3 regions of the Actinoplanes sp. CA-051413 genome follow, and region 3 is predicted to be linked to each of the others. Evidence: riboswitches for the same ligand, from Rfam matches in the RefSeq annotation. Region 3 holds a riboswitch; each other region holds the start of a gene.

Region 1 (3,264 bases), 2.7 Mb from region 3:
GCGTACTAAAAAAGGGGTCAGCGCAGCCTGGCAGGCACCCGATCGGGGTACGCGGAAACCACCGCACGCCAGATAGTAACCGTCTCAACACCCTGAGCTATGGATTCGTTAATGGTGCGCCCGTCGAGCGCCGCAAAACTCTGATCCGCGGCGAGACTCCGCGCGTAAGCCGAGCCGAAGGCCTGTTCGAGGCGCCCCCAGAATTCTGTCAACCGCACGGGAAAAGCGTACCTGCGGGGTCTCGGCGGTCCCGCTCGACGGCACGCTGAGACACACATCACTATGTGCTGGTGACAGTGGACGTTCTCGACCGGCCGAGCTGGGCCGCACTCACCGGCCCGCACGCGCGGTTCGCCGGCATCGTCGGCCGGGCCGCTCGCTACCACCCCGACGTGGCGCCGTTCTTCGCTCTCGAGGACCCCGCCGATCCTCGATGCTGGAACGACCTGGCAGTGCTGGCCGGCCCCGGCACCGAGTTGTCGATCACAGCGAATCCGCCGCGCGACCTGGGCTGGGAGGTCCGAGGCACCAGCGCCACGCGGCAACTGGTAGATGCAACCGTGCGGGCCGTAACGGATCCGGAGGCCGTCGCGCTGACCGCGACCGACGTCCCCGAGATGATCGATCTTGTGCGCCGGACCGGACCGGGCCCGTTCCGGCCGCGCACGATTGAGCTGGGCACTTACCTCGGCATCCGACACGGCGGCGCGCTGTTGGCGATGGCCGGCGAGCGGATCCGGCCGCCGGGCTGGAGTGAGATCAGCGCGGTCTGCACCGATCCCGGCTATCGCGGTCGCGGCCTCGCGGCACGACTGGTGCTCGCCGTCGCAGCCGAAATCTATGAGCGGGGCGACCGACCGTTCCTGCACACCATGGCAGCCAACACTGCAGCGAACCACTTGTTCGCGGCGATCGGCTTCGTGCGGCGCAAGGAGAACGTGAACGTGTCGTTGCGCGTACCGGTCAGCCCAGGACTGTCGCCGCGACCTTGAGGTCGTCGACCAGGCCGTTGTAGGCGGCGTCCCGGTCGTCGGCCCGCAGCACCGCAGACGGGTGGATCGTGGCCAGGGCACGCGACTCGGCGACCGGGAAGTCCTGCGGGCGCTGCGCCGACGCCGGCCAGGGCAGCAGCTCGCCGCGTGACCTGGTGACCCGGAACGACGGTCCGAACAGGGCCTTGGCCGCGGTGGCCCCGAGCGCCACCACCAGATCCGGCTTCAGCTGCGAGAACTCGGCGACCAGCCACGGCCGGCAGGCCGTGATGTGCGCCGGGCCCGGAGTCTGGTGGATGCGCCGCTTGCCTCGCAGCTCGAAGCGGAAGTGCTTCACGGTGTTGGTCAGGTAGATGATCGACGGGTCGATGCCCGCGTCGCCCACCGCGTCGCGGAGGAGCCGGCCGGCCGGGCCCACGAAGGGCAGGCCCTGCTGGTCCTCGATGTCGCCAGGCTGCTCCCCCACCAGCACCAGCCGGGCATGTTCGGCGCCGCGGCCGAAGACCACCTGGGTGGCGTTCTCGTAGAGCTCGCATCCGCGGCAGCCGGGCGCCGCCGCTTTGAGTTCGTCGAGGCTCTTCGCGTCGGCGGGGATGAATTCCTGCGCACCGGGCGGGGCTTGCGTCGTAGCCATGCACACGTTCTACCCCGTCGCGTCCGGTCCACGCGCGCAGGCCCACCTGATCGGGCATGATCCGACACGCCGACACGACATATGGTGTTGTACATCGGCTGTCGCACCTAGATATGGTGTTGCCCGCAGCTGGTTCGCCCGTCCCTCCAGGACGGCGCGAGGCAAGAGGGAACCCGGTGGAAGACCGGGACTGCCCCCGCAGCGGTGAGCGGGAACGACCGCCGTCATCAAGCACTGGGCCCGGGCCCGGGAAGCGACGGCCATTAGGCGACCGGCAACGGTCAGGCCCGCGAGTCCGAAGACCTGCCAGCGCGCCGCACGCTTTCGCGTGCGGCGGTCCGAGGCCGCGTGGGACGGCCGACGCCACTTCAGGTGTACGCGCACAGCCGCGTCCACCGGCGTCCTCCTGCGCGCCCGAAGACCGTTCCGCCAACGGGCTCGCGAGGAGAGAGAGTTCATGACGGTCACGCAGGACAAGACTGCGTACGATCCGGCCGTGCCGGAGCAACGCCGGCACGCGATGCAGGTGCGCAAGCGCAATGGTGAGACCGAGTCGGTCGACGTCAACAAGATCGTGCGGGCGGTCGAGCGCTGGGTCGCCGACCTGGACGAAGTGGATCCGCTGCGGGTGGCGACCAAGACCATCAGCGGGCTCTACGACGGCGCGACCACCGCGGAACTGGACAAGCTGTCGATCCAGACGGCCGCAGAGCTGATCGGCGAGGAGCCGCAATACTCGCGACTGGCGGCCCGGCTGCTGGCGGCCTTCATCGACAAGGAGGTGCGCGGGCAGGGCATCGCGAGCTTCAGCCAGGCCATCGCGCACGGCCACGCGGAGGGGCTGATCGGCGACGCGACGGCTGCCTTCGTGGCCAAGAACGCCCGCAAGCTCGACGATGCCGTGGACCCGGCCGGCGATCTGCGCTTCGAGTACTTCGGGTTGCGGACCGTCGCCGACCGTTACCTGCTGCGTCATCCGCAGTCGCGGCTGGTCATGGAGACGCCGCAGTACTGGCTGCTGCGGGTCGCCTGCGGCCTGTCGACCAACGCCGGTGAGGCGATCGGGTTCTACCGGCTGATGTCGTCGCTGGCCTACCTGCCGAGCTCGCCGACGCTCTTCAACTCCGGCACCCGGCACACCCAGATGTCGTCGTGCTTCCTGGTCGACTCGCCGAAGGACGAGCTGGACTCGATCTACGAGCGGTATCAGCAGGTGGCGCGGCTCTCGAAGTTCGCCGGCGGCATCGGCATCTCCTGGTCGCGGATCCGCGGGCGCGGCGCGCTGATCCGCGGCACGAACGGACAGTCCAACGGCATCGTGCCGTTCCTGCGCACGCTCGACGCCAGCGTGGCCGCCGTCAATCAGGGCGGCCGGCGCAAGGGCGCAGCCTGTGTCTACCTCGAGCCGTGGCACCCGGACATCGAGGAATTCCTGGAGCTGCGCGACAACACCGGCGAGGACGCCCGCCGGACGCACAACCTGAACCTGGCCAACTGGATCCCCGACGAGTTCATGCGCCGGGTCGAGGCCGACGAGATGTGGTCGCTGATCGATCCGTCGGCCGTACCGTCGCTGCCTGATCTCTGGGGTGCCGACTTTGACGCGACCTATCGGGCCGCGGAGGCCGCCGGGTCCGT
Region 2 (3,264 bases), 930 kb from region 3:
CGGCCAGCGGGGTACGCCCACCGGTACGCAACCCGGCGAGCCGCAGCACCCCGACCTCATGGCTCGACGTGGGCGGCAGCACCTGATCCGCGGTCGACCCCCGGAAGGTGATCATGCCGATCCGGTCCCGCCGCTGGTACGCGTCCCGCAGCAGCGAAAGCACAGCGGTCTTGACGACGGTCATCCGCTTCCGCGCGGCCATCGACCCGGACGCGTCCACGACGAACAGCACCAGGTTGGCCTCACGCCCGACATGCACGGCCTCTCGCAGGTCACGCGGCTGCACCACCCCCGTCCGGCGCGCGGCCGCGGCCCGCCTGCCCGCCGGAGAAGCGGGACCGGCGGGACCGGAAACAGGCGCATCACCAAGCTCGCGGTCAAGCCACACATGCTCCTCGGAGCCATTCGGTTCACCCAGTCCCCGGCCGTCCCGCGCACCCGGCGCGGTGATCTGAGAGCCCGATGGCGGCACAGCGGCGGCGCCGCGGTGGATGGCAGCACGCAGAGTGGCCGGCAGATGCGGCGCACCGGCGAGCTTGCCGCGCGGAATCCACGACCCGACCACCCGCCCCCGCCGGGCGAAAGCCGGCGACCGACGCCCGGCATGCCCACCCTCACCCCGAGCAGAGATCCGCAACGTCCGCGGCCGGTAGGCGACACCCGCCTGAGCCGCCGCACCCCCACTCACCTTGCGCTGCTCGTCAGCCGGCGCCTCAGCGGCGGCATCCCCCGAAGCCTGCTCAACCGGGCCGGAAGGCCCGCCACTCCGCCCAGGCCCACCGGAACCATCCGGCCCACCAGAGCCGGGCCCACCAGAATCGGCACCGCCGGAATTCGGCCCGCCAGAGCCCAGGCCGCCGGAATCCGGGCCGTCAGAGTCCGGGCCGTCAGAGTCCGGGCCGCCGGAATCAGGCCCGCCAGGACCATCACCAGGCGGCGGATCCTCATCCGGATCATCCTGAGCGGCCTGATCCAGCGCCTCTTCCAACCGCTCCTCATCAGTACCCGGTGGATCAAGCGGATCCTTACGACGCCGATGCGGCAACGCAAGCCGCGCCGCATCCCGAATGTCTTCCGCCGTCACCAGATCGCGACCGTGCCACGCAGCCAGAGCCACCGCACACCGCGCCACCACGATGTCCGCGCGCATCCCGTCGACACCGTAGGCCAGGCACACCCGGGCGATCCGGTCCAGCTCAGCGTCCGGCAGCTGCACGGACGGCACCCGCCCCCGAGCGGCCAGGATCCGCTCGGCCAGGGCTTTCTCGTCGGCCGCGAACCGGGCCGCGAACACATCCGGGCCGGCCTCGTACGCCAGGCGGCGCCGGACCACCTCGGCCCGCAGCTTCGCGTCGCGCGGGGCGGCGACCGTCACGACCAGGCCGAACCGGTCGACCAGCTGCGGGCGGGGCTCGCCCTCCTCGGGGTTCATCGTGCCGACCAGCAGGAACCGGGCCGCGTGCTTGACCGACACCCCGTCGCGCTCGACGTGGGCGCGGCCCATCGCCGCCGCGTCGAGCAGCAGGTCCACGAGGTGGTCCGGCAGCAGGTTGACCTCGTCGACGTAGAGGGCGCCGCGGTGGGCCGCGGCGAGCAGACCCGGCTCGTACGCCTTGACGCCGTCGGCGAGCGCACGCTGGATGTCCAGGGTGCCGACGACCCGGTCCTCGGTGGCACCGACGGGCAGCTCGACCAGCGTGGCGGGGCGGTGGCCGTGCGGTGCGCCGGGCTCGTGCGGCCCGTCGGGGCAGCCGGGGTCGGGCGCCGCGGGATCACAGGCGAAGCGGCAGCCGCGGACCACGTCGACCTCGGGCAGCAGGGTGGCCAGGGCACGGACGACCGTGGACTTGGCCGTGCCCTTTTCGCCGCGGACCAGGACCCCGCCGACGGCGGGGGACACAGCGGTCAGCAGCAGCGCGAGCCGCAGGTCGTCGAGGCCGACGACGGCAGAGAACGGGTACGGCGTCACGCCCGGTCCTTTCCGCGGGTCCGCGCCCGCGTGTGGAAGGTACGAGCGGCCGGAGTCTCCTGACTTCCGGGGGCGAACCCCGGTCACAGTGGCGGGACCGTCCCGGTCTCCCACCGGGTTCCTCCACTGCCGCTCGCGAGCCACTCTTTCTCACGGCCCGGCACGCCGTCAACGCGGGGCCACGTGGGCATCCTCACGGCCCCGGCCCCCGCAGCTCAACGGGCCCCGGCCGCGACCGGCGGCTCAGCCGACCCCCGGCAGGGCCTTCTCCGTGTCCGGCAGCGGCTCCGGAGCGAGCTTGTCCAGCTCCTTGAGCACATCCGTGACGGCCAGCGCCGACTGCTCCACCAGCGGCCGCATCCGCCGGTACAGGTCGGCGTTCTTCGGGTCCGGCCGCTCGTGCTCGGTGATCGCCACCAGCGCCGCCGCCTCGTCCAGGTCGGGCAGCTCCCCCAGCGCGTGCCGGGCCAGCAGGCAGGCACCCAGCGCCGTCCCCTCCGGCGTGTCGGCGATCGCCACCGGCAGGTCCAGCGCCGCCGCCAGGATGCCGACCCACAGCTCCGAGGCGACCGCCCCGCCGGTGGCCCGGACCTCGGTCATCGCGATGCCCTCGTCGGCGAACGTGTCGCGGACCAGCGCCAGCTGCTGGCACACCCCCTCGACCGCGGCCCGGACCAGGTGGGCCCGGCCGTGCTCGCGGCGCAGGCCGATGTACGCCCCGCGCATCCCCCCGCGCCACCACGGCGCCCGTTCGCCCAGCAGGTACGGCAGGCAGAGCAGCCCCTCGCTGCCCGGCGCCACCTCCGCCGCCTCGGTCAGCAGGGCCGCGTCGCGGACGTCGGCGTCCTCGCCCTCAGCGGTGGGCCGGTCGAAGCCGCCCGCGAAGGTCTGGCCGGCCCAGCGGACCACGGATCCCGCGTTGTTGATCGCGCCGCCGACCACCCAGCGGTCCTCGGTCAGCGCGTAGCAGAACAGCCGGCCCGCCTTGTCCGCGGTCGGGCCGTGCACCACGGTGCGCAGGGCGCCGCTCGTGCCCAGGGACACGGCCGCCACTCCGACCGGCGTCGCGCCCACGCCCAGGTTGGCCAGCGGTCCGTCGGCGGCCCCGATGATCAGGGGCAGGTCCGGCGGGAGCCCGGCGGCGACTGCCACCTCCCGGTTGAGGCGCAGCTGCCGGGTCGTCGGTACGACCTCAGCCAGCCGGCTCTCCTGGATCCCCGCCAGCTCCAGGGCCTCAGGGTCCCAGCGCCGCTGGTGGATGTCGTACATGCCGGTGCCGGAGGCGACCGACAGGT
Region 3 (3,264 bases):
CGATCAGCCGGGCCGACCTGGCTCTGCGCTGGGCGCCCATCCACTACCAGGACGTCGACGCCACCGGCAGCCACGCCCTGGGCGGCAAGGCGGACTACCTGACCAAAGTGAACTTCGACGGCGACTGGAACGGCCGCAACAACTGGGACCGCGCAGCCGAGTCCGGCGCGTCGTTCTCGGCGGCGGCGTACTACTCGGTGGCGGAGACCAGCACCCACTGGTACGTCACCTACTTCTTCTTCCACCCCCGGGACTGGGTCGACCACCCGTTCTTCGAGACCGAGCACGAGAACGACGGCGAGGGCGTCCTGCTGGCGATCCAGAAGGACGGCTCCACGTACGGGGTGCTGCGCTCCGCGGTCACCGTGGCGCACACGAGCTTCTACTCGTACACGCCGAGCGGCAGCACCTGGACCACCGGCCGCGAAACGGTCGACGGCACGCTGCAGATGCAGTCGTCACCGCACGACTCGTTCCAGCACCCCGTCACCGCGCAGGAGGTCCAGGGTCACGGCCTCAAGGCGTACCCGCAGTACGCCATCAACGGCGACGGACTCGTCTACTACCCGTCGACCGAGGGCGAAGCGCCGAGCAGCACCAACGACCGCGACGTCCGCTACGAGCTGATCGACATCTTCGCGGCGGGCGGCCTGTGGGCCCAACGGGACAACACCAACCTGTACGCCAACCTGGGCACCTTCGCCGGCGACACCTCAGGGGGCTGCGGCGTGGGCACGTACTCCTGTGGCACCAACTCGGCCAACGCGCCGTGGGGCTGGGACGACGGCGACGACCTGCCGGGTCGCGGGGAGATCGCCACGGACCCGGCGAAGTTGTCCGCCGAGTACTTCACTGTGCCGGGGGAGTTGGCGCGGGCTTACGCGTACAACCCGTACACGGCGGAAAAGGCCGACCTGCGCGAAGCCGCGCGGACCGCACCGACCGTCACGGACTGACGGCGCAGCCGGCGGCCGGGGGGTTTCCCCTGGCCGCCGGTTTGCAGTGCGCCGAAGGTCGACATGGCATAGAAATTGATGCATGGAAGCGACGGAGATCGCGCGCGCGTGGTTCGCCATGTGCCGCACGGGGGACGAAAAACGGCTGACCGACCTGGTCACCGAAGACTTCGTGGCGCACGGACCGGGCGGCAGCGGCGACCTGGCCGCCTTCACGACGTGGCTGCGCTGGTACCCGGCGGCTTTCGCCGACCAGGAACCGGTGCTGGAGGACGTGATCGTCAGCGGGGACAGGCTGGTGGTGCGGTACACGATCCGGTCGACGTACCGGGGTGGCTATCTGGATCTGCCGCCGGACGACCAGCGGGTGCGGGAGACCGGGATCATCATCTTCCGGCTGGCCGGGGGGAAGGTGGCCGAGAGCTGGTTCGAGGGCAACGACCTCGAGGTGGCGCAGCAGATCGGGGGCCGGATCACCCCGGCCTGAGCCGGGGCTTTCGTCCGCCACGCCCGGATGCGGCTCGCCCGGCTCAGCCCCCGCCACGGCCGGCCGCCGTGCCTGGTCACGGCCCGGGCGGGCTCCGCTCAGCCGCCCCAGCGGTCCGCGTGCAGGGCCAGCTGCAATGGCCGCCGTCGGCGCCAGCCGTGCCGTTCCAGATCCGGCACCTCCTCGAGGTGGCTGACCGGACCCAGGCACAACCAGGCGACCGGCCGCACCGAGCCCGGGATGGCCAACAGGCCGCGCAGGAAGTCCTCGCGGTAGAAGGACACCCACCCGACGCCCAGTCCTTCGGCGGTCGCCGCCAGCCACAGGTTCTGGATCGCCAGGCACACCGAATAGAGCCCGGCGTCCGCAATCGCATGTCGCCCCAGCACCGCCGGCCCACCCCGGGCGGCGTCGTAGGTCACCACAACCGACAGCGTCGACTCCAGGATCCCGTCGATCTTGATGCGGGCGAACCGCCGCGCCGCGTCGCCGTCGAGGGTGGCGGCGAAGGTTTCGCGTTCGGTGTGCACGTGCCGGTGGAATGTCTGCCGGAGTTCGCGGTCGCGGACCAGGATGAAGTCCCACGGCTGCGACAGTCCGACGCTGGGCGCCTCGTGCGCCGCCATGAGTATCCGGTCCAGGACGTCGCCGGGGACCGGCGCACCGGTGAACTGGCCCCGGACGTCGCGGCGGCGGCTGATGGTCTCGTACAGGTCGTGGATCATGGGCAGGCTCCCGCTGCGCTCGTGCCCCGGGCAGGCCGGGGTCATCGACGCGAGGCCGGTCTTCGGACTTCCGGATCAGCGCCTCACCGCCCGCCTTCCCAGCCGGTCGGCCAGTGGCTGCGCACAGGGATGCGCGTGGGCGGCAGCTCCCCGGTCACCGCGGCGGGCCCGTGCCGGATTCGCACCGGCTTCCCGATTCTCCCCACCCGCGGGCGGGGCACCTCGCAACAAGTTCGTGCCGGACGACACGCTACCGCCACGGGCACCGGGTGCGCTCAGGAGCCTGTTTCCGTTGAAGCTGAACAAGTGGCGGTCGAACAACCGGTGCAGGTCGGCCCGCAACAGAAGGCCGTTCTCCAGAACATCGGAATGTGGTCCGCTGAACAGCGTGATATGTGCCGCGTCCAGGACATCCGCACAGCACTTGACAGGGATCCGCGGCATAGAGCCAAACGGCATCGCCGCCGCAATCCGCTTCTACTCCCGCATGATCTCGCGGCGGTCGATGACACCACGATAGGGAGGCGACAAGCCGGTAGCGCCGTAAAAGGCCGGCCGGGTCAGTGGCCCAGGATGTCGTCGAGCCAGGGGTTGCGGAACGTGCCTTTGGGGTCGTACTTCGCGACCAGGGCCTGGAAGTCGGAGAAGCGGGGGTAGCGGCTGCGCACCGTCGCCGCGTCCTGGGTGAAGACCTTGCCCCAGTGGGGGCGGGCCTCCAGCGGCGCGAGCTGTTCCTCCAGCGCCGCCACCGCCGGGAGGACCGCTGCCGTGTCGGCGATCCAGGTGAAGTGCAGGCCGAGGCTGTCGCGCTCGTAGTTCATGCTCAGCCACAGGTCGTCCGCCGCCACCGTACGGATCTCGTTCACCTGCAGGACCGGGACGATCTTCTCGCGGACCCGGGCCACCGCGTCGATCGCTTCCAGTGCTCGGTCGAACGGCACCATCCACTCCGACTGCAGCTCCGCGCCGGTGCTGGGGGTGAACTCCATCTTGAAGTGCGGCAGCCGGGCGTGCCACGGGCCCGGTACGCCGAACTGGTCGGTGCTGTTGTCCGCCGCCACCCCGGGCACCGGGTGGCGCTTCCCGTCGGCCGGGC

Evidence for each region. A riboswitch is a leader RNA that binds a small molecule or an ion and turns the genes downstream of it on or off. The one in region 3 is predicted to bind cobalamin.
Region 1: linked by a shared signal. The riboswitch ahead of ACQP2Y_RS39165 (ribonucleoside-diphosphate reductase subunit alpha) and the one ahead of bluB (5,6-dimethylbenzimidazole synthase) in region 3 are both predicted to bind cobalamin.
Region 2: linked by a shared signal. The riboswitch ahead of ACQP2Y_RS30810 (VWA domain-containing protein) and the one ahead of bluB (5,6-dimethylbenzimidazole synthase) in region 3 are both predicted to bind cobalamin.

Annotation. Positions count from the first base shown of each region.
Region 1 is NZ_CP192100.1:8,308,461-8,311,724, forward strand. Features, by position in the region: gene ACQP2Y_RS39150 (DUF3046 domain-containing protein) at 18-218, opposite strand; gene ACQP2Y_RS39155 (GNAT family N-acetyltransferase) at 297-992, shown strand; gene ACQP2Y_RS39160 (UdgX family uracil-DNA binding protein) at 964-1,626, opposite strand; cobalamin riboswitch at 1,740-1,951, shown strand; gene ACQP2Y_RS39165 (ribonucleoside-diphosphate reductase subunit alpha) at 2,084-3,264, shown strand, end outside.
Region 2 is NZ_CP192100.1:6,530,196-6,533,459, forward strand. Features, by position in the region: gene ACQP2Y_RS30810 (VWA domain-containing protein) at 1-1,969, opposite strand, end outside; cobalamin riboswitch at 2,001-2,128, opposite strand; gene ACQP2Y_RS30815 (gluconokinase) at 2,213-3,264, opposite strand, start outside.
Region 3 is NZ_CP192100.1:5,598,128-5,601,391, reverse strand. Features, by position in the region: gene ACQP2Y_RS26415 (hypothetical protein) at 1-956, shown strand, start outside; gene ACQP2Y_RS26410 (ester cyclase) at 1,039-1,443, shown strand; gene bluB (5,6-dimethylbenzimidazole synthase) at 1,542-2,168, opposite strand; cobalamin riboswitch at 2,205-2,408, opposite strand; partial or broken gene ACQP2Y_RS26400 (hypothetical protein) at 2,517-2,612, opposite strand; gene ACQP2Y_RS26395 (D-arabinono-1,4-lactone oxidase) at 2,729-3,264, opposite strand, start outside.